4 regions of the Streptomyces sp. NPDC093149 genome follow, and region 3 is predicted to be linked to each of the others. Evidence: riboswitches for the same ligand, from Rfam matches in the RefSeq annotation. Region 3 holds a riboswitch; each other region holds the start of a gene.
What was found. A riboswitch is a leader RNA that binds a small molecule or an ion and turns the genes downstream of it on or off. The one in region 3 is predicted to bind cyclic di-AMP.
Positions count from the first base shown of each region.

Region 1: linked by a shared signal. The riboswitch ahead of ACIQCZ_RS19650 (transglycosylase family protein) and the one ahead of ACIQCZ_RS33440 (peptidoglycan DD-metalloendopeptidase family protein) in region 3 are both predicted to bind cyclic di-AMP.
Region 2: linked by a shared signal. The riboswitch ahead of ACIQCZ_RS03080 (NlpC/P60 family protein) and the one ahead of ACIQCZ_RS33440 (peptidoglycan DD-metalloendopeptidase family protein) in region 3 are both predicted to bind cyclic di-AMP.
Region 4: linked by a shared signal. The riboswitch ahead of ACIQCZ_RS25000 (transglycosylase SLT domain-containing protein) and the one ahead of ACIQCZ_RS33440 (peptidoglycan DD-metalloendopeptidase family protein) in region 3 are both predicted to bind cyclic di-AMP.

Region 1 is NZ_JBIVON010000006.1:94,455-99,879, forward strand. It holds gene eno (phosphopyruvate hydratase) at 1-659, opposite strand, end outside; gene ACIQCZ_RS19650 (transglycosylase family protein) at 1,092-1,853, opposite strand; cyclic di-AMP (ydaO/yuaA leader) riboswitch at 1,857-2,027, opposite strand; gene ACIQCZ_RS19655 (transglycosylase family protein) at 2,328-3,305, opposite strand; gene ACIQCZ_RS19660 (cytochrome P450) at 3,411-4,844, opposite strand; gene ACIQCZ_RS19665 (nucleoside triphosphate pyrophosphohydrolase) at 4,854-5,425, opposite strand, start outside.
Region 2 is NZ_JBIVON010000001.1:628,462-633,886, forward strand. It holds gene ACIQCZ_RS03075 (ABC transporter ATP-binding protein) at 1-224, opposite strand, end outside; gene ACIQCZ_RS03080 (NlpC/P60 family protein) at 938-2,086, opposite strand; cyclic di-AMP (ydaO/yuaA leader) riboswitch at 2,093-2,258, opposite strand; gene pcrA (DNA helicase PcrA) at 2,680-5,124, shown strand; gene ACIQCZ_RS03090 (M23 family metallopeptidase) at 5,199-5,425, opposite strand, start outside.
Region 3 is NZ_JBIVON010000015.1:4,756-10,180, reverse strand. It holds gene ACIQCZ_RS33445 (SGNH/GDSL hydrolase family protein) at 1-803, opposite strand, end outside; gene ACIQCZ_RS33440 (peptidoglycan DD-metalloendopeptidase family protein) at 1,263-2,204, opposite strand; cyclic di-AMP (ydaO/yuaA leader) riboswitch at 2,208-2,368, opposite strand; gene ACIQCZ_RS33435 (alpha-galactosidase) at 2,659-4,758, opposite strand; gene ACIQCZ_RS33430 (tyrosine-protein phosphatase) at 4,984-5,425, shown strand, end outside.
Region 4 is NZ_JBIVON010000008.1:334,719-340,143, forward strand. It holds gene ACIQCZ_RS24990 (hypothetical protein) at 130-447, shown strand; gene ACIQCZ_RS24995 (DUF2461 family protein) at 468-1,118, shown strand; gene ACIQCZ_RS25000 (transglycosylase SLT domain-containing protein) at 1,254-2,018, opposite strand; cyclic di-AMP (ydaO/yuaA leader) riboswitch at 2,023-2,182, opposite strand; gene ACIQCZ_RS25005 (ABC-F family ATP-binding cassette domain-containing protein) at 2,888-4,549, shown strand; gene ACIQCZ_RS25010 (DUF305 domain-containing protein) at 4,639-5,313, opposite strand; gene ACIQCZ_RS25015 (hypothetical protein) at 5,414-5,425, opposite strand, start outside.

The DNA of each region.
Region 1 (5,425 bases), on a different contig from region 3:
TCCAGGGCGGCGCGGTTCGACTCCAGGTTCGGCGCGAAGCCGCCCTCGTCGCCGAGACCGGTCGAAAGACCCTTGGTCTTCAGGACCTTCTTCAGCGTGTGGTAGACCTCGGCGCCCCAGCGCAGGGCCTCGGAGAAGGACTCCGCGCCGATCGGGGCGATCATGAACTCCTGGATGTCCACGTTGGAGTCGGCGTGCGACCCACCGTTGAGGATGTTCATCATCGGAACGGGCAGCAGGTGCGCGTTCGGGCCGCCGAGGTAGCGGAACAGCGGCAGGTCCGAGGCCTCGGAGGCGGCGTGGGCGACGGCCAGCGAGACGCCGAGGATGGCGTTCGCGCCGAGCGAGCCCTTGTTCTCCGTGGCGTCCAGGTCGAACATCGCCTGGTCGATCAGCCGCTGCTCGGTCGCGTCGTAACCCACGAGCTCCGGGCCGATCTGCTCGATCACGGCGAGGACGGCCTTCTCCACGCCCTTGCCCTGGTAGCGGTTGGGGTCACCGTCGCGAAGCTCGATGGCCTCGAACGCACCGGTGGAGGCGCCGGACGGCACGGCAGCACGGCCCGTGCTGCCGTCGTCGAGGCCAACCTCGACCTCGACCGTGGGGTTCCCCCGGGAGTCGAGGATTTCCCGGGCTACGACGACGTCGATGGACGGCACGAGGCATCTCCTTCTGGGATATGACACTGGTTGTGCAGGGTCACTTTGGCCTTGCGACAAGAGCCTAACCGGCCCGGCCCGCTCAGTCGGACGACCGCCCGTCCCCTGGGACGAAAAAGGACCCAAGAGCGAGTATTGCGGGGCAAACAGCCAGAATTTTACTGGCCAGTAACTACAGAAGTTGAACGATCACGCACCGCAGGGGCCACCCCCGGGACCCGCCCCACGCGGACCGGCCCCGCCCATACGGACGCGAGACGGGCCCGCCCGCACGGACGCGATACGGGGACGACGCGCCCCGCCGGGACGGAGCCGCCGAACACGCACAGGTGGCGCGCCCCGCAGAAGCAGGGGGCCACACGGAAACCCCGGCCCGGCGCGTACGGGGGAATGCGCGCCGGGCCGGGGTGCTCAGGGAGGAGAGGTCCCGGACTACTTCGTCAGGTGCAGCTGCTGACCCGGGTAGATCAGGTCGGCGTCCTTGACGATGTCCTTGTTCAGCTCGAACAGGCGCTGCCAGCCACCCTTGACCTTGTGGTCGGCGGCGATCTGGCTCAGGGAGTCGCCGGCGACGACCTTGTACTCGCCGTCACCCTTCTTGACCTTCTCGCCGGTCGGGGTGGTGACGGTCTTCTTCGACTCGGCCTGCGGGGCGGCGGAACGGTCCGAGCGGTTGGTGGCGGGGGCCTCGGTGCGCTCGGCCTTCTTCGGCTGGGCCGGCTGCGACTGCTGCTTGGGCGCGGCCGGGGCGCTCTGCTGCTGCGTGGCACCGGAGCCGGTCTTCGAGGAGGAGCCGGTGTCGACGCCCGGGTCCACACCGTCGTTGCGCAGGTTGCCGGCGGCGGCGCAGCCCCAGGCACCCGGGCCCTGCATGGCGAGGAGCTTCTCGGCGGTGGCGATCTGCTGAGCCTTGGTGGCCAGGTCGGCACGGGGGGCGTACTGCGTACCGCCGGCTGCGGCCCAGCTGGACTGCGAGAACTGCAGACCGCCGTAGTAGCCGTTGCCGGTGTTGATGGACCAGTTGCCACCGGACTCGCACTGCGCGACGGCGTCCCAGGTCGCGACGGAGGCTGCGGAGGCACCGGTCGCACCCATCAGCGGGACGGCGACGGCGGTACCGGCGACACCGGCGAGCGTGGCGACACGGATGGCCTTGGACGGGCGGCGGTGCTTGCCCTTGCTGGAAAACAGCATGGAACTTCTCCTCACCGACGCCTACGAGGTGAGCTGTCGGGTTCGGGCCAAGTGAGTTGCCCGGTCGCACGTCCTAGCACGCGACTTCACCCCAAGCCGTCCCTGATCCGCCTTTCGGCGATCGGGCCGGCGCCTACCTGGGTCCCCCGCTCCTGCCTACGGCGCTTTACGCGTCTGTTCCCTTCGACCGACGGCAGGATTCGGCGTGACGATCGACGGGGCCCGCGGTGCGAGCGGTTCCGACCGTAAACACAGGCAACCCCCACATTCAACGACGGACACATCGGACAATCAGCCCTTACTTGCATCTGAGGAACCATCGTTTCCGCAGGTCGGAGGCGATACGGAAGGGCTCCCCAGGCGCGACACGCCAGTTGACGCAAAGAGACCCATGTCTCACTTACACATAAGCGGACATAGGCCCCTGAACTACCCCAGTTTTTGAGGCTCTATTAGCCGATTTTCAGACTGCCCTCAGTCGGCCTTCACATCGAGACGGAGGCTCTGGCCAGGGAGGATGAGGTCCGGATCGGAGCCGACCGTCCCCTTGTTGGCCTCATAGAGGGCGGGCCAGCCGCCGGGAACCTTCTGTGCGTCAGCAATCGCCCAGAGGTTGTCACCGGAACGGACGGCGTACGTGCCGTCGACAGCCGACGCGCCCGCGTCGCGGGCGTCACCGCCGCCACGGGAGGCATGGCGACCCGACTCGCGGTCGACGCCACCGTTCGCGTCCGGGCCCTCCTCGGGCGCCGGGGCGCCGCGGTGCTTGCCGCTCACACCATTGGACGAGTCGGATGTACGGGGCGAATCGGATGCATCGTCGGACGGGCCCGAGGACGGGGCGGCCGACTCGGTGGCCGAAGGCTTCGCGGAGTGGCCCTTCTTGCCCGCCGACTTGCCCGCCGACTTGCCTGCCGACTTGCCTGCCGACTTGCCCTGGACACCCGAGGCGCCGCCGGCCTTGTCCGACGGCGCGGCGGCATGGGAGGGGGTGGCCGACTTGCCGTCAGCCGGCTCCGCGCCGTTCGTCGGCTCACCGGGGGGCGCGATCCCCGGATCGACACCCGGCAGTGCCCCGTCCGCCGCGAGACCGGAGATGACCGCACAGCTGGGCCACGCCTGCGGACCCTTGTCGGCCAGGACCTTCTGGGCCACGGCTATCTGCTGCGCGCGGCTGGCGAGGTCGGCACGCGGGGCGTACGACTCGCCGCCGTACGCCTTCCAGGTCTCCGGCGAGAACTGCAGGCCGCCGTAGGAGCCATTGCCGAGGTCGGCGCTCCACGTGCCGCCGCTCTCGCACTCGGCCACCCGGTCCCAGGTCGTGGCATCGGCCGCGTGCGCGCCGGCCGCGCCGAGCAGCGGGATGGCGATGGCCGAGCCGGTCACGCCCGCGGCGACGACGATGGCGGGTGCCTGACGAGGGCGACGGTGTCTGCCGTTCGCGGAGCCCATGAGGTTGCCTTCCGTGTGACTGACGAGTGACTGGTGAGTCGAACGGTGAACCTAGCGGGACTCGAACGCGTGTCACAAGTCGATGCAGCACAGATCACGTGAAAGTCACAGAGTTGACAGAGCGTCACCTTCTGTCGTGGGGACCCCGGGCTCGAACTCCACCGGCAACGTGCGCAGTCCGCGCATGATGAGTCCGCCACGCCACCGCAAATCGGCAGGTTCCACCGCAAGCCGCAGGTCCGGAAGGCGCCTCAGGAGCGTGGCGAGCGCGGTCTGTCCCTCCAGCCGGGCGAGTGGTGCCCCCAGGCAGTAGTGGATGCCGTGCCCGTATCCGAGGTGCTGATTGTCACGCCGTGCAAGGTCGAGCGTGTCGGGGTTCTCGAAGCGTTCCGGGTCGCGGTCGGCGGCGGCGAGCACGACGAGCACGGGGTCACCGGCCGCGATGTCCTGCCCGCCGAGTGTCAGCGGCTCGGTGGCGAACCGCCAGGTCGCCAGCTCCACCGGGCCGTCGTACCGCAGCAGTTCCTCGATGCCGGTCTCCAGCAGATCGCTCTCCCCCGCATCGAGGGAGAGATGCAGCCGCTCGCGCTGCACGGGGTCGCGCAGCAGGGCGTACACCCCGTTGCCGATGAGATTGACCGTCGTCTCGAAGCCGGCGAAGAGGAGGATGAAGGCCATGGCCGCGGCCTCGTTCTCGGTGAGGTGCTCTCCGTGGTCGCTGGCCCTGATCAACCCCGAGATCAGATCGTCCCCCGGGTTCTCCCGCTTGCGGTGGATCAGCTCGGCGAGATAGCCGCGCATCTTCTTCACCGACCTGGCCACCCCGCCGCGCGGGCCGCCGCCGTGGCGGATCATCATGCCCGCCCAGTCCCGGAAGTCGTCCTGGTCCTCGCGCGGCACGCCGAGCAGATCACAGATCGCGTAGATGGGGAGCGGGAACGCGAAGTCGTGGATGAGGTCCGCCTTCCCCTCCGCGATGAAGCGGTCGATGAGGCGGTCCGTCAGTTCCTGCACGCGCGGCGCGAACGCGGCGACCCGGCGCGGGGTGAAGGCCTTGGAGACGAGGCGGCGCAGCCGGGTGTGGTCGGGCGGGTCGATGTTCAGCAGATGCGTCATCAGCTCCGCCTTGCGCTCGCCCGGGATGCCCGTCTTCCCCTTGGCGTGCGCCGGCTCGGCGTGGTGCGCCGGGTTCTTGGAGAGCCGGCTGTCGGCGAGCGCCTGCCGGGCGTCCACGTACCGGGTCACGAGCCACGCCTCGACGCCGCTGGGCAGCGCGGTGCGGTGCACCGGGCTGTGCTCGCGCAGCCAGGCGTAGGCCGGATACGGATCGGTGGCGAACTCCCAGGTGAAGAGCTCGGGCGCACCGGCGGGGCAGGCGGCGGGGTGATCGCCGGGGTCACCGGCCGGGCCGTCGGCAGGGCGGGAGCCGGGGTGGTCCGCCGGGCCGTCGGCGGGACGGTCACCGAAATCACCGGCGGGGCCGTCGGCGGGCAGATCGGCGGGGCGGTCGGCGGGGCGGTCGGCGGGGCTGTGGTTCACCCCCCGACGTTATCCGTTGCCCTCCACCGCGCGGATGGCGTCCCGGTAGGCGCGGCCCGCGGCCCTCAGCGCGGCCTCGGGGTCGATGCCGTCCTGTTCGGCGCGCACGGCGAGCGCGAGGAGCTCGTACCCGATGCCGTCGCCCGTGGGGAGCGCCACGTCGAGCCCCGCGGTACGGACCCGGCCGGCCAGTTTCGCGGCCAGCGCCAGGCCGGGCTGGCCGAGCGGCACTCCGTCGGTGACCGAGTCGCGCCGCTTCTCGGCGGCCTTGGTCCGCAGCCAGTGCGCGTGCACGTCCTGGGGGGTCTCGGCGGTCTCGTCGCCGAAGACGTGCGGGTGGCGGTGGATCAGCTTCTCGACGAGGGTCGCGGCCACGTCGTCGACGGAGAACGGCTCCTCCCCGTCCTCAGGGCGGCCCTCCTCGGCGATCCGGGCGTGGAAGACGACCTGGAGCAGCACGTCCCCGAGTTCCTCGCGCAGCTCGTCGCGGTCGCCGTCCTCGATCGCCTCGACGAGTTCGTACGCCTCCTCGATGGCGTACTTGGCGAGGCCTTTGTGGGTCTTCTGCGAGGTCCAGGGGC
Region 2 (5,425 bases), on a different contig from region 3:
GCGACGTCGAAGTCTTGGACGCCGGCTGTCCCCGCGTCGGCCTTCAGGAGCGTGGCGAGGATCCTCACGGTCGTGGTCTTGCCCGCCCCGTTGGAGCCGAGCAGGGCGAAGATGTCGCCCTGTGTCACGTCGAAGTCCACGCCGCGCAGCACTTCGAGCTTCCCGTACGACTTCTCCAGACCCCGCACGCGAATCGCCGGACCGGCGATCGATTGGGTCACCATGGTCATCTGCCTCCTTCGCGGAGCTTTCCAGTCGGCTGTGAGGAAGCTCCTGCCGGAAGGATGGAGGGTTGACCCAGCGTCAAGGTCAAGCCGGCCCCGACCACGGCATCCCGATCGCTGGCGCCGGTGCGCGCTCGCACCTGGTCCAGCTTTCGGAGTCGGGGTCCGTCACGGGCCGGATCGTAGGAGCAGCACCGGCTACAACGAGTGGAGAACCCCGAAACCGCCCTGCCGGACGATCTGCACGGCAGCCTGCCGCCCGGACCAGCACCGAGTACAACAGAGGGCTGTTGCCGGGGAGTCGGTTCGCTGGGGCGATGCGGAGATCCGTGCCGCAGGGCGGGTTGTCACCGCGGCGGGTGATACGGATTCCTGCCGGATGGGGGCGGGTGCGGCCCGAGAGCAGGCGGCGTGGCCGGCAGCCGCAACCGGGACACGTGTCGTGCACTCTACGGAGCGATTCTCAGCGTTCTGTCGCAGACGACAAGTCGACGACAGAACGCTGAGAATCCGACAGGTCTGAAGCAGCCTTACAAGCGAAGAGCGGGCCTAAGGGCTGACCCGTAATCCCCGGCGGGCGCACGACGACAGCTATGGCACCTCGCCGCGTTGTCGGAACGTCCACATACATCCAGTACGCGCAAGCCCCTCCGCCTTGCGATGCACCGCATCCGACGCCGCGCGCTGATCCACCGCGGATCACGGCCCAGCCCTTAGGCCGGCCGCACGCTGCCGTAGATCGGCATGTAGTAGATCGACTCCTCGCGTACGTTCGCGCCCGGCTTCGGCGCGTGGATCATCATTCCGTCGCCCTTGTAGATGCCGACGTGGCTGATGTCGTCGTAGAAGAAGACGAGATCGCCCGGACGCAGATCCGCCGTGGCGACCTTGGTGCCGATCTTCACCTGGTCCCAGGTGGTGCGCGGGATGTCGACTCCCGCGGCCTTCCACGCGGCCTGGGTGAGTCCGGAGCAGTCGTACGAGGACGGGCCCGTCGCGCCCCAGACGTACGGCTTGCCCAGCTGGGCCCTGGCGAAGGCGAGGACCTTCTCCGCCTTGGTGGTGGCGCTGCTGTCCGAGCCGGTCCCGGCTCCCGCCCCCGTACCGCTGCCGGATCCCGCCGCCTTCGCGGCCTCCTCGGCCTTGCGGTCCGCCTCCGCCTTGGCGGCGGCCTGCTGCCGCGCCAGTTCCTCCGCCTTGCGCTCGGCCTCCGCCTCCTTCTTCCGCTCCAGCGCCGCGAGCCGCGCCTTCTCCTCGGCGGTCAGCTTCGACAGCATCGTCCGCGCCTCGCCCAGCTTCTGCTGGACGTTCTGCTTGCTGGTGCGCAGCGTGGCCTGCGTCGTGGTCAGCGTCTCCAGGCTGCGCACCGCTTCGGCGCGCTTCTTCGAGGCCTTCGCCTGCTGGGCGCGGAAGTCCGTGACCGCCTTCTGCTGCTGAGCGGTCATCCGGTTCATCAGCTGGCTCTGGTCGAAGTACGACTGGGGGTCGTCGGCCAGGAAGAATGTGGCGCTCGGCGTGAGGGACCCGGTGCGGTACTGCGCGGCCGCGTAGGCGCCGAGCGTTCTGCGGGCCTCATTGAGTTCGTCGGCGCGCTTCGCCACGTCGTCCAGGAGAGCGTCCACCTCGGCGCGCTGGGCGGCGGAGGCCTCCTTCGCCTGGTTGTACCGCTGGGTCGCGGTGCCCGCCTCCCGGTAGAGGTCGTCGACCTTCTTCTGGACGTCCTCGATGCCGGGCTTCGGAGCGGGGGCCGCCGTGGCGCTCTGCGTGGAGAGCAGGGTCACGGACGCCAGCGCGGCCGTCGTGAGACCGACGGCCGGTGTGGTGGTGCGCACCCGGGTACGCGGTTTGCGATGCGATGCCAAGACGGCATCTCCTTCCGTGGACCGCCTGCCGGGTCAGCTGTCGGGTTCGGGCGGAACGGGAGGCTGCCCTACGGTCCGAGTGGGGGATAAGGACCGATTCACCCCGGTGACGCGTATGGGTCCCCGGCTCCGGACGTCCGTGAGGGCAGCCCGGATTCGGCGCGGGAGCCCGCTCGGCGTGGTTCGCCTCAGGGGGTACGGGCCACCCGGTCGAGCACCGTAGCCAACCCGTGGTGCCGCTGTGAAGGTCGATGTTCGATATGCCCGATACGTTTTCGTGACCTCTGTGGGGCGGGGGTGGCGAGCGTGGCCGCGGCCCGGAATCCCTTACGGGGCGTGGATGTCCGCTCTCTTTGCGTGCCCGGCGGGCGGATGCGGTGCGCCGAGCGGCAGTCACATGTCGGTGCGGCGACCCGAGGGCTGTCCCGCGGTCCCTGGTGGATCAGCACGCGGCGCCGGATGCGGTGCGTCGCAAGGCGGAGGGACGTCCGCATACTGGATGCATGCGGACGTTGCGGCGACGCGGCGAGGCGTCGTAGCTGTCGTCGTTCGCCCGCCGGGGATCACGGGACAGCCCTTAGACTCGACAAGCGATGAGCAGCCTCTTTGACGACAGCTTCCTGGCCGGCCTCCAGCACTCGGAGGAAGAGCCCCCGCCGCCCCCCGAGGACTCCGCACCTGAAGCGGTGCCGGAGGGCCTCTTCGAGGGCGTCTTCGACGGGCCCCCGCCGCCCAGGGACGCGTACTACCGTGACGGCGCGCACCGCCCCGTCGTCGACTCCGCGGCGCTCCTCGACGGGCTGAACACCGAACAGCGCGCCGCGGTGGTCCATGCCGGCTCCCCCCTGCTCATCGTCGCCGGGGCGGGCTCCGGCAAGACCCGGGTGCTGACCCACCGGATCGCCCACCTCCTCGCCGAGCGCGGGGTGCACCCCGGCCAGATCCTGGCGATCACCTTCACCAACAAGGCCGCGGGCGAGATGAAGGAGCGCGTCGAACAGCTCGTCGGACCGCGCGCCAACGCCATGTGGGTCATGACCTTCCACAGCGCGTGCGTACGCATCCTGCGCCGCGAGTCGAAGAAGCTCGGCTTCACCTCGTCGTTCTCGATCTACGACGCCGCCGACTCCAAGCGGCTGATGGCCCTGGTCTGCCGCGATCTCGACCTCGACCCGAAGCGCTTCCCGCCGAAGTCGTTCACGGCCAAGGTCTCCAACCTGAAGAACGAACTGATCGACGAGGAGACCTTCGCCGGCCAGGCCGCGGACGGTTTCGAGAAGACCCTCGCCCAGGCCTACGCGATGTACCAGTCCCGGCTGCGCGAGGCCAACGCGCTGGACTTCGACGACATCATCATGACGACGGTCCACCTGCTGCAGGCGTTCCCCGACGTCGCCGAGCACTACCGCCGCCGCTTCCGGCACGTCCTGGTCGACGAGTACCAGGACACCAACCACGCCCAGTACACCCTCGTACGCGAACTGGTCGGCCCGGCCGGCGAGCGCGACGCCCCCGCCGAGCTGTGCGTCGTCGGTGACGCGGACCAGTCGATCTACGCGTTCCGCGGCGCGACCATCCGCAACATCCTCCAGTTCGAGGAGGACTACCCGAACGCGACGACGATCCTGCTGGAGCAGAACTACCGCTCCACGCAGACGATCCTGTCCGCCGCCAACGCGGTCATCGAGCGCAACGAGAGCCGCCGCCCCAAGAACCTCTGGACGAACGCCGGCACGGGCGCCCGGATCACCGGCTACGTCGCCGACACCGAGCACGACGAGGCCCAGTTCGTTGCCGACGAGATCGACCGGCTGACCGACGCGGGCGACGCCAAGGCCGGCGACGTCGCGATCTTCTACCGTACGAACGCGCAGTCCCGGGTCTTCGAAGAGATCTTCATCCGCGTCGGCCTGCCCTACAAGGTCGTCGGCGGCGTGCGCTTCTACGAGCGCAAGGAGGTCCGGGACGTCCTGGCCTACCTCCGGGTTCTCGCCAACCCCGAGGACACCGTCCCGCTGCGCCGCATCCTCAATGTGCCCAAGCGCGGCATCGGTGACCGCGCCGAGGCGATGATCGACGCGCTGTCCCTGCGCGAGAAGATCACCTTCCCGCAGGCGCTGCGCCGGGTCGACGAGGCGTACGGCATGGCAGCGCGGTCGGCCAACGCCGTCAAGCGGTTCAACACCCTGATGGAGGAGCTGCGCACGATCGTCGAGTCCGGCGCGGGCCCGGCCGTGGTCCTGGAGGCCGTCCTGGAGCGGACCGGTTACCTCGCCGAGCTCCAGGCGTCCACCGACCCGCAGGACGAGACCCGGATCGAGAACCTCCAGGAACTCGCCGCCGTCGCCCTCGAATTCGAGCAGGAGCGCGGCGAGGCCGGTGAGGAAGGCGCGGGCACGCTCGCCGAGTTCCTGGAGCGGGTCGCGCTCGTCGCGGACTCCGACCAGATCCCGGACGAGGACGAGGACGGCTCCGGCGTCATCACGCTGATGACGCTGCACACCGCCAAGGGCCTCGAATTCCCGGTGGTGTTCCTGACGGGCATGGAGGACGGCGTCTTCCCGCACATGCGCGCGCTCGGCCAGGTCAAGGAGCTGGAGGAGGAGCGGCGGCTCGCGTACGTCGGCATCACCCGTGCCCGCGAGCGGCTCTACCTGACCCGGGCGGCGATGCGCAGTGCCTGGGGTCAGCCCTCGTACAACCCGCCGTCCCGGTTCCTGGAGGAGATCCCGGACCAGCACCTGGAGTGGAAGCGGACCGGTCCGATGGCGGCCCCGGCCGGGCCGACGTCGGGGATCACCTCGTCGTTGTCCTCGTCGCGTGCGCGGTCCGGCCCCTCGGGCTTCGCGACCCGGCGGACCTCGGACAAGCCGACGATCACGCTGGTGGTCGGGGACCGCGTGACGCACGACCAGTTCGGGCTGGGCACGGTGACGGCGGTCGAGGGGATCGGCGACCAGGCGAAGGCGACGGTCGACTTCGGGGACGAGCGGCCGAAGAAGCTACTGCTGCGGTACGCACCCGTCGAGAAGCTGTAGGCGGGCCGGCGGCCGGAGCCGTCGCGCGGCCGCCGACCGCCGGCCGCGCGACGGCGGGGCGGGCGGCGGCCGGCTCAGTTCGGGTTGACGCCGTGGCTGCGGAGCCAGGGGAGCGGGTCTATGGCCGCGCCCCCGCCGGGCCGCACCTCGAAGTGCAGGTGCGGGCCGGTCGAGTTCCCCGTGTTGCCCGAGTACGCGATGACGTCACCGGCCTTGACCGCACCCGAACGGATCCTGGTGCTGCTCAGGTGGCAGTACCAGGTCTCGGTCCCGTCGGCCGTGGTGACGATGGCCATGTTCC
Region 3 (5,425 bases):
CCGGAGGACTCGCCCCGCAGCCGACGGCCGATCCACGGCACCAGGTACTCGCGCGCCCAGTGGATGTCGTCGCGCCGGACTTCGAGCGTGCCGCGCTGTGCCTGCGGGGGCCATTCCTGGTCGGGGTCGGCCGGCACGTCGAGGCCGAGGACCTGGGCGGCTCGCAGCGCGACCCTGGTGTGTCCCTCGGGCGACAGATGGAGCCGGTCGTCGTCCCAGGCGCGCCTGTCCTGAACGGACCGCAGCGACCACAGGTCGAGGACCGGGCAGTCGTAACGGTCGGCGATGGACCGCACATGGGCGGTGTAGGTGGCGATCTTGCCGCGCAGATGGCGCAGCACGGGAACGCCACGGGTGTCGAAGCCGGTGGTGACCAGGACGGTGCCGACCGATCCGGTCAGCTCCGCCACCGCACGCTCGAAGCGCTCGGCGACGTCGTCGGGGTCGGTGCCGGGCCTGATGATGTCGTTGCCGCCCGCGCAGAAGCTGACCAGGTCGGGTGCGAGCTCCTTGGCGCGCGGCACCTGCTCCTCGACGATCTGGTCCAGGAGTCGTCCGCGTACGGCGAGATTGGCGTACCTGAAATTCCCGTGCGCGGAGCCTTCGGTGTCCGTCGCCGTACCGGGGTCCGGGAGCTGGTCCGCGAGAAGCACCGCGAACCGGTCCGCCCAGCCGACAAAGGTTCCGTCCGGGCCGGGGTCGCCGACCCCCTCGGTGAAGCTGTCGCCAATCGCCGCGTACGACCCGATGACACCATGTCGGTTGATGACGCCACGTTGATTATTTCTCGAATCGTCTGCCACAAACGCTTATCCTGCACCGCCGAATGTGACCTACGCGACCGTAATAAGGGGTTGACGGGTGGTGAGATAGACCACCCGGTCAGGTTTCGGTAAAGAGGGAATAAGACCGACCGACACATGGGGGGGTGGAAGAAGAAGCGCGGCTGGGTGCGTGCGGCTGCAAGGCGGAGGAGGGAGGCAACGCGGAGGGGGCCCCTCCCATGCCTTTCGGGCTATGGGGGAGTTGTCGACCGACGACAACGCCGCAAATGCGCGTGCCCAGCCGCGCGACGCCGCCTCCCATGTGCCGGTCGGTCTGAGCAGAAGGGGTGGTGCGCCGCCGCGCACCACCCCTTCTGTGTGGCTCGGGTCACCCCCAGGTCCTTTCGCCCGGATCACGCCGGTCTCGCGTGCCCGGCACGCCGATCCGGCCCGATCCGGACGAAGGACGCCGGTTGTTCAACTGCCCGGCTGCTCGGCTCAGACGTAGATGCCGTGCGAAGCCAGGAAGGCGATCGGGTCGATGTCCGAACCGTACGCCGGGCCCGTGCGGACCTCGAAGTGCAGGTGCGGTCCGGTGGCGTTGCCGGTGGCGCCGGAGAGGCCGACCTGCTGACCGGTGCTCACGGACTGGCCCGCCGACACGGAGATCGAGGACAGGTGACCGTACTGCGAGTAGTGGCCGTCGGCGTGCTTGATGACGACCTGGTTGCCGTACGCGCCACCCCAGCCGGCGGTGACGACCGTGCCGGAGGTGATGGCCTTCACGCTGGTACCGGTGAAGACGGGGAAGTCGATCCCGGTGTGGCTGCCGCTGGACCAGTTGGAGCCGGAGGCGCGGTAACCGGTGGTGTGGTTGCCGGGGACCGGGTGGACGTAGCCGGAGCTGCTGCGCTGGGCGGCCGGGGCGGAGGTCTTGGACTCCTTGGCCGGGGCGGACTTGGCCGGGGCGGACTTCTCCACGACCGACGAGGGAACCGAGGGGGCCTTCGAGGGGAGGGCCGATCCCGCACCGGCGCCGGTGGCCGCGTCGTCGGCCGACGCCTTGCCGCCGAGCGTCAGCTTCATGCCCGGGAAGATCAGGCCGGGGTCGTCACCGACGACCTCACGGTTGTCCTGGTACAGCTTCTGCCAGCCGCCCTCGATCTTGTGCTCGGCGGCGATCTTCGACAGGTAGTCGCCGGAGACGACGGAGTAGGTCGTGGTGGCGGGCTGCTGCTGCGCGACCGGCCGGGCCGGGGCGGCGTGCGCGGCAACGGAGGCGGACTGCGCGGCGGCGGCCGGGGCGGCCTGTTCCGCGGCGTGGGCACCGGTGGCGCCGAGCAGCGGCAGCGCGATGACGGCGCCACCGGCGCCTGCGGCGACGACACCACGGGCGATGACGCTGGACTTCGTACGACGATGCTTACCCGATATGGGCATGGGGTGTTTCCTCTCCGGCGCCTGCGAGGTGAGCTGTCGGGTTCGGGCTGGAGATGCCCGGCCGCGCCGAGCGCGACTTCACCCCGAGCCGGCCGGATTTCTCCGATCGGCGGCCTACCTGGTTCCCCCGCTCCTGCCACACGATGAGTGGGTGCGAATTCCGGGCGGCGGCAGGATTAGGCGGTCCGACCGGATTGACGGCGACCGTAAGCGAGTCGGGACGGCGAGAACAAGCCACCGGTTCCGCACCGGAATCCGCGCCGTGAATTCGGCGCGGAATTCCGGTCACACTCCGTGGATCAAGGATCTTGAATTTCCGCGCCGCGCACGGAATACCCGACCACCCCGTCGGCACACACCGTCACGGATATGATCCCGCTCACGAGAGGACGGCCATCTACCCGACAAACAGTGCGAGTTCGTACGAAATCTGCGCATTACGGACATGGCATGTTCATCGCTCGCGCCGCAGCCTCAGGACCCCCGCGTCGAGATCCCCACGAAGCCCGGTGTGCAGCCCCTGGTGCAGCAGCACCGAGCCGTGGTGCACCGCCCCGGTGTCCAGGCAGGTGTACGTCGCCGCGGGGTCGAGCCCGCGCAGCCTGAGGGCCGGGGGGCGCTCCCCGTACCTCTGCGCCTCCAGCCACATCAGGACCACGCTCTCCTCCCCGTGGACGTACTGGACCGCACCGAGTCCGCCCCGCGGGGCGCGCAGCCGGTACAGGGAGCCGTGCTGCACCACCGACCGGATCTCCTTGTAGAGACCCACCCAGTCCCGCGCCTCGGCGAGTTCCCCCTCACTCCATTCGGTGAGGTCCCCGCCGATCCCGAGCACACCGGCCATCGCGCTCACGAAGCGGAAGCGCAACGAGCTGACCCGGTCGTTGAGCTGGACGTTCGGACTGTCGGTGACCCAGGCGGCCATCACCCGGGCCGGATGGATCTGGCCGAAGCCCTCCTGGATGGCGAGGCGGTCGAGCGGGTCGGTGTTGTCGGAGGTCCATACCTGGTCCGTACGGGACAGAATCCCCAGATCGATCCGGCCGCCGCCGCCCGAGCAGGACTCGAAGGCGACCGAGGGGTGCGCGGCCCGGAGTCGGTCGATCAGCTCGTAGAGGGCGTGCACATGCTCGATCCAGAGCTTCTGCGGATACTCCTCGCCGGGCCAGCCCGCATCCGTGAAGGAGCGGTTGAAGTCCCATTTCACATAGTCGACGGGCGCACTGGAGAGCAGCGTGTCCAATTGCCCGTAGAGATGTTCCCGCACATCGGTGCGGGCCAGATTGAGCACCAGCTGATTACGGAACTCGGTACGGGTCCGGCCGGGGAAGTGCTGCACCCAGTCCGGGTGTGCACGATAGAGATCGCTGTCGGCATTGACCATTTCCGGCTCGACCCAGATGCCGAACTGCATACCGAGACGGTGCACTTCGTCGGCGAGCGGCTTCAGCCCGCCGGGGAAGCGGTCCGGATTCGGCGTCCAGTCCCCGAGCCCCGCCCGGTCACTGGTGCGCCGGCCGAACCACGCGTCGTCCACGACGAACAGCTCGACCCCCATCGCGGCGGCCCGCTCGGCGAGGGCGCGCTGCTGCTCCTGCGAGATGTCGAAGCCGGTCGCCTCCCAGGAGTTGTAGAGCACCGGCCGCAGACTCTCGGCGTCCGGGATCACATGGGCCAACTGCCAGGCGTGCCAGGCCCGGCTCGCCCCGCCGAACCCCTCCGCGCTCCACAGCCCGGCGAAGACGGGTGTGACGTAGGACTCCCCCGGTCCGAGCAGCAGCAGCCCGGAGTCGTCGTAGCCCGCACCGCCGGTGATCTGCACGAGCCCGTCGGGGAGCCGCTGCACGGAGATCCGCCACGACCCGGACCAGCCGAGCGCGCATCCGTACACCTCCCCGCTCTCCTCGGTCGCCGCCCCGTCGGCATCGAGTGCGACCCACGGCAGGTACTGGTGGCCCGTATGGCCACGCCTGCTGGAGATGACGCTTTCGCCGTACGTCAGCTCCGCCCGTGCGAGCCGGGACTCCGCCGCCCAGCGGCCGTGCAGTCGGCTCAGCCGCCAGCCGTCGCGGGCGGGCAGCGCCCAGGCGGCGGCATCGGCGCGCAGCAGTTCCAGCGGCGGGCCGTCGGGGCCGGCGTGGGCGACGGTGGCCCAGCGCTCGATCACATCGGAGTCGTTCCGCATCCGGTAGTGCAGCGTGAGCGCGAGCCGGTGCACGGAGTCGGTGAAGCCGATGCGGAGTTCGTCCCCGTCCACCACGGCATCGGCAAAGGCCCACTCCGTGCCACGGACCTCGGAGGTGCGCACCGAGAGAGCCGGGCGGACGAACCGCGGGCCGCCCTCCACGGGGTACTCCTCACGGCCGTCGAGCCAGGACTCGAACCCCCTGGCCGGTGGTTCCGGCGCCGATGCCAGGGCCTCGGCCGCGGCAAGGGAGATCCGCGGCCCCCAGTGGAGATGGATCAGTTCGTCCCGCTCGGTGATGCGCAGTGCGTAGCTGCTGCTCGCCCCCGTGAGCAGCCAGGTCCGGCCCTTGTCGCCAGTCTCGATCATCACTCCCCCACATTCCAACACTTCCGCACATCATCGACCGTCGTCGGGCAGACGGGCAACGGTCTCGCGACGAATTCACCGGACGGATTCACCACCGGAGCAAGGAGGTTCACGAGGTATCGACAAGGAATGGCCGAGATGATTGCCTGAGGAATCAATGTCGTATCGTCGCGGAAGTGGCCTTGTCGGCGACTCGCGTCGACGCCAGACACCCCAGGAGTCCCTGTGACGCAGCAGTTGCCGCAGATCCCGTCGACGGAACCCGAACTGGCGGGTGTCCGCAATTTCCGCGATGTGGGCGGACTGCCCACCGCTGACGGCCGGCGGGTGCGGTACGGACGGCTCTTCCGCAGTGGTCACCTCGCGCACGCCACCGCCGAGGACGCCGCGTTTCTCGGCGGTCTCGGTCTGCACACCGTCTTCGACTTCCGCAACGCCGCCGACCACCGGCTCGACGGCCTGGACGTGGAACTGCCGGGCGTACGCAACGTGAGCATCCCGCTCTCCGACCCCGCCGACGGCGCCGAGTTCTGGCAGATGGTCCGCGACGGCGATCTCGACCAGCTGCGTTCGGTCCTCGGCGACGGCAAGGGCACGAACCGGATGATCGCCTCGTACCGCTCGATCATCCTGGACCGCACCGCCGAACACAGCCGGGTGCTGCACG
Region 4 (5,425 bases), on a different contig from region 3:
GGCGGGTACGGGAACCGCAGCCGGATCCCGGGGAAAGTTTTGCCCGTTTCGCATTCCGGAAGGGTGGGGCGCCGCGATGCCGGGGTGCCGCGGGTCGCGCATCCACCGCCTTGGTGCCAGCCTGGGTACATGGCTTGGGCGTCATGGACGACTCGCGGTGTGTTCTCCGGGCACGGTGGCGTGCTCACGGAAGAGGTCGGCGTCCTGTCCGGGGATCTGACGGTTCACACGACCTGGGCCGATGACATGGCCCAGGTGACTGTGCAGTACACAGGGGCGATCGACTGGTTCACCATGTCGGGCAGTCCGGTGCCGTGCTGCTCGGAGGACGACAGCCGGCGTCTGCACGACGCGGTGGTGCGGTCCGTTCGGGAGGGGGAAGCGGCCACGGTGCCCAGACCGCCGCCCCGGAGTTCGAAACGGCCCACGGAGAGCGCCCAGGAGTGACGCGCCCTAGGATCCTCCGCATGAGCGGAGCGTTCAGCGGCTGGACAGAGCAGGCATTCGAGTTGCTTCTGCGGTTGGAGGGCGCACCTTCGCGGGAAGCGCGCGAGGAACTCCGGAAGGACCGGGAACGCCTCGTCCGGCAGCCCATGATCGCGTTGCTGAACGATGTGGCGGACGCGGACCGGGCGTACGAGGACTTCTCCGTCTGGGGTTTCCGCAAGGATCCGTGGTGGTGGCAGCATCAAGCGGCGGAGATCCGGATCGCGCGCAATGTCCGGATCGGCCTGCGTTTCGATCTCGACGGGCTCCGGATCAACGGTGGCTGGGACTATCCGGATCCGGGGCAGATCCCGTTGTTCCGTACGGCAGTTGCCGCGCGGGAGAGCGGACCGGAGCTGGTGCGCGCCGTCGAGGCCCTGGAGGCGCGAGGGTACGAGATCACCGGTGACGTCATGAAGCGCGTACCGCGTGGTCACGACGCCGGTCATCCGCGCGCCGCTCTCCTTCGGCACCGCTCGGTATCCGCTGCCCGCCCCCTCGGCGGGGACTGCGCACAGCACACGGCTGCGCTGGTCGACTCCGTGCTCGTGGCGGCGGAGGAATTGGCACCCCTGCTGTCCTGGCTCGCCCGCCACGTGACCGTTCCGGGCCCCTGCCAGCCTGCCACGTGACGTCGTCGCCGTGTGCGGCTCCGGCCGACGAACCGCCGAAAGGCGGTCCCTGACCGGTGGGTGATCCGTTGCCGGGAGAAGTCCCGGCCTCTCGCCACCCGTCGGCCCTGAACCGCCTTTCGGTGCGGCTGTGCGTCAGTACGCCCCAAAGACGTTGTCGATCGAGCCGTACCTGTCGGCGGCGTAGTTGCACGCTGCGGTGATGTTGGCGACCGGGTCGTAGCTGTCCATGGACGTGCCGGGCACGTGGTAGGCACGGAACGTCGGGTCGATGATCTGCAGAAGGCCCTTGGAGGGCGTTCCCTTGGCGGCGTTCGAGTCCCAGTTGTTGATGGCCAGCGGGTTGCCGGAGGACTCACGCATGATGTTGCGGTGGATGCCGTCGTAGCTGCCGGGGATGCCGTGCTGGGCCATGACGGCCAGCGCCTCCCTGATCCAGCCGTCCAGATTGTTCGCGTACGTCGCGGGCTTTGCCGCCGACGTGGTCGCGGCCGATACAGCGGCGGTTTTCGCGGTGGTCGCGGCGGGGGTGGCTGCCCCGATTGTCAGCGTCATGCCCGGGACAATCAGTCCGGGATTGTCGCCGACGACCTCTCGATTGTCCGCGTACAGCTTCTGCCAGCCACCGCTGAGGGAATGCGCCTTCGCGATCTTGGCAAGGGTGTCGCCGGCGATCACGGAATACGTTGCGGGCGCAGCCTTCTGCGCGGAGACCTCCTTGGCGGTGGCGGTCTTCGACGTCACGGCCTTGGAGGCGGTGGCGGCCTGCGCCGGCGCGGCGGAGGCGAAGCCGACACCCACCAGCGGAAGTACGAGGGCGACTCCGCCGGTGGCCGCGGCGATGAAGCCACGGGTCAGCGAAGTGGACTTGCGACGATCGTGCTTACCCGTTATGGACATGCTGAATTCCTCTCCGTCGCCTGCGAGGTGAGCTGTCGGGTTCGGACTGGAGATGTCCGGCCGCACGCGAATGCGACTTCACCCCGAGCCGTTCCGGATACCGGACCGGCGGCTTACCTGGGTCCCCCGCTCCTGCCGTAGACGAGATGGGTCGGATTCTCGGACGGCGGCAGGATTTGGCGTTCCGTCCGGATTGACGGTGACCGTAGGCGAGAAACGCCGAAAGGAACAAGCCCTCATTTCTGGATCACATTTCATTTGCAAGATCGATCAATGGAATTCGCAGTAATCCACCTCACACCGTGCGGCTGAATTCCCTTGCGCAGAAGGGAAGCGCACCGGTCGCCGAGACCCTCGAACCCTTGAACGTGACTCGCACCACGAAGTCGCAAAAGGGACATTTCTTTCGACATCCAAATGGTGCAGCAGGTGGAGAAAGCCTCTTTATTGACGAAGTTATTAATTTTTTGCAAATCGGTCATACGGTGACATTTGACTTCTTGCTCGCAGGGGCTTCGCCCCTGCGCACCGCTCGGCGGACCGACCGCGTCCGGAACGGCCCCGTCACCTCGGGGCTTTGCCTTTCGTCCTGCGGCTCGTTATCGTTCCAAGCGGCCCTGTTGTCTCCGATAGAGGTGGACGTTGCGCATCTGAGGTTCGCGAACATCGCGCCGTACGGCTCGTGCCGTACGCCCCCGTCACGCAGTAGCAGTGATTCCCCCTGCCCGTGACCCCGCGTGGATGCGACCTCGGTGCCTCAGCAGTCCTTCGACCTTCCGGACCGCCGCACCCTCCTTCTCGGCACGGTCGCTGCGTGGTGCTCGCATACGAAGCCCCCCTTCACCACGCTTGCGACTGCGAGGATCACCATGGCGACACCCACTGCCCCCAGCGCTTCGCTCACCTGCTCCGCTCTGTCCTTCCAGTGGCCGGACGGCACGACCGTCCTCGACGGCCTCTCGCTCAGCATCGGCCGGGGCCGTACCGGACTCGTCGGTACCAACGGCGCGGGCAAGTCCACCCTGCTGCGACTGCTGGCCGGGCGGCTGCGCCCCTCCCAGGGATCGGTGGCGGTCGGCGGCAGCCTCGCCTACCTGCCGCAGAACATCACCCTCGACACGACGCTGCGTGTGGACGCGGCCCTCGGCATCGCCGAGCGGCGCGACGCGCTGCGCGCCATCGAAGCCGGGGACGTGGACGAGAGGCACTTCGAGACGATCGGCGACGACTGGGACGTCGAGGAACGGGCCGTGGCGACCCTGGGCTCCCTGGGACTCGGCAGCATCGAACTGGACCGCACCGTGGCCCAGTTGTCCGGGGGCGAGACCGTTCTCCTGCGCCTGGCCGCACTGCTGCTGGAACGTCCCGACGTCCTTCTGCTGGACGAGCCGACCAACAACCTCGATGTGCTCGCCCGGCGCAGGCTCTACGAGGCCGTCGACAACTGGCGCTCCGGCGTGCTGGTCGTGGTCAGCCACGACCTCGAACTGCTGGAGCGCGTCGACCGCATCGCCGAACTCCGGTCCGGTTCCGTGAACTGGTACGGCGGTGGCTGGTCGGCCTACCAGGAAGCCCTGAGCATCGAACAGGAGGCCGCCGGAAGGATGTTGCGCGCCGCGGAGGCGGATGTCCGCCGCCAGAAGCGCGAGCTGGAGGAAACCGAGGTGAAGCTGGCACGACGTCGGCGTCAGGGCAGGAAGACGGAGGCCGACGGGGGGCTCCCGAAGATCCTCGCCGGCCGCCGGAAGCGGTCCGCGCAGGAGTCCGCGGGAAGGCTTCGCGGCCTCCAGGAGGATCGGCTCAGCGAGGCACGCGACCGCCATGAGGAAGCCGCGGACGCGATCCGTGACGATGCCGAGATCCGTGTGAGCCTCCCCCGCACCGCTGTTCCCACCGGCCGCACCGTGCTGAGCCTGCACGAACTGCGCCCCCGGTTCGGCAGACTGCAGCAGGGCGACCTCCATGTGCACGGGCCCGAGCGGATCGCACTCGTCGGGCGCAACGGTGCCGGCAAGACGACACTGATGCGCACCCTCACCGGCGAGCTCGCTCCGCTGTCCGGCGAGGCCAGGACGCACGTACCACTGCGATTCCTTCCGCAGCGGCTGGATGTGCTGGACGACGAGCTCAGCGTCGCGGCGAACGTGGCCCGGATGGCTCCCGGAGTCACCGACAACCACATCCGCTCCCAGCTGGCACGCTTCCTGTTCCAGGGCAAGCGCGCGGAACAGCCGGCGGGCACCCTCTCCGGCGGAGAGCGTTTCCGTGCCGCGCTCGCCGCGGCGATGCTCGCCGCACCGGCCCCGCAGCTGCTGATGCTGGACGAGCCGACCAACAACCTCGACATCGCCAGCGTGCGGCAGCTGACCGGCGCACTTGCGTCCTACGAGGGTGCGTTGCTGATCGCGAGCCACGACCTGCCGTTCCTCGAATCGGTCGGCATCACCCGCTGGCTGGTCCTCGGGGAGGAGCTCCAGGACACCACCGCGGAGGAGGTGGGCGACCTGCTCGCGGCGTCGGAAGCGGGCTGAACAGTCAGAGCCTGTCGGATGGCTCCGAGGAACACGCACGGAAGAGGGTGCGGGCCGCGTGAGGCCGAGGCCCGCACCCCCGGCAGGGGTCAGAGCCTGGCGATGATCTTGTTCATCTTCTCGATCTCGGCCGTCTGGGCGGTGATGACGGCATCGGCGAGCTTCTTCGCGTCGGCGTTGGCGCCCTTCTTCCGCTCGGTCTCGGCCATGGTGACCGCGCCCTCGTGATGGCCGATCATGAGCTGGGCGAACTTCTTGTCGAAGTCCTTGCCCTTGGCTGCCTCGAGGCCGCTCATGTCCTGGTCGGACATCATCCCGGGCATTCCCGAGCCGTTCGAGCCATGGTCCATGCCGGGCATGTCACCCATCGAGGCAGAGGCCGCGGGCAGCGGCTTGCCCCAGGACTTCAGCCAGCCCTTCATGGTGCTGATCTCGGGGTCCTGGGCCTTCTCGATCGCTGCCGCCAGTGTCTTGATCTCGGGGTCGGCGGCGCGGCCGTCGGCCAGCTTCGCCATCTCGATGGCCTGCTGGTGATGCGGGATCATCTGCTGCGCGAACTCCACGTCCGCAGCGTTGAACGTCCCGCCGGCAGCGGCCGACGCGGTGGCAGTGGCGGAGCCGTGGTCCATGCCGGGCATGGACGAGCTGTCGGACTTGGAGCTTTCGGAGGAGCCGCAGGCCGCCAGCGCCAGGGCGAGCGCGGCGACGGTGCCGGCGGCCGCGAGCGAGCGGCGACGGGTGGTGGTGGACGAAGAAACGGACATCACACGTTCTTTCCAGGTGGATTGCGCCACGTCGGTGGCGCGCGAAAGGGACAGGGGAATCCGGCCGTCCGGCCGGACGGCCGGGAACGGCGAACACCTGTCACGTCCGCGC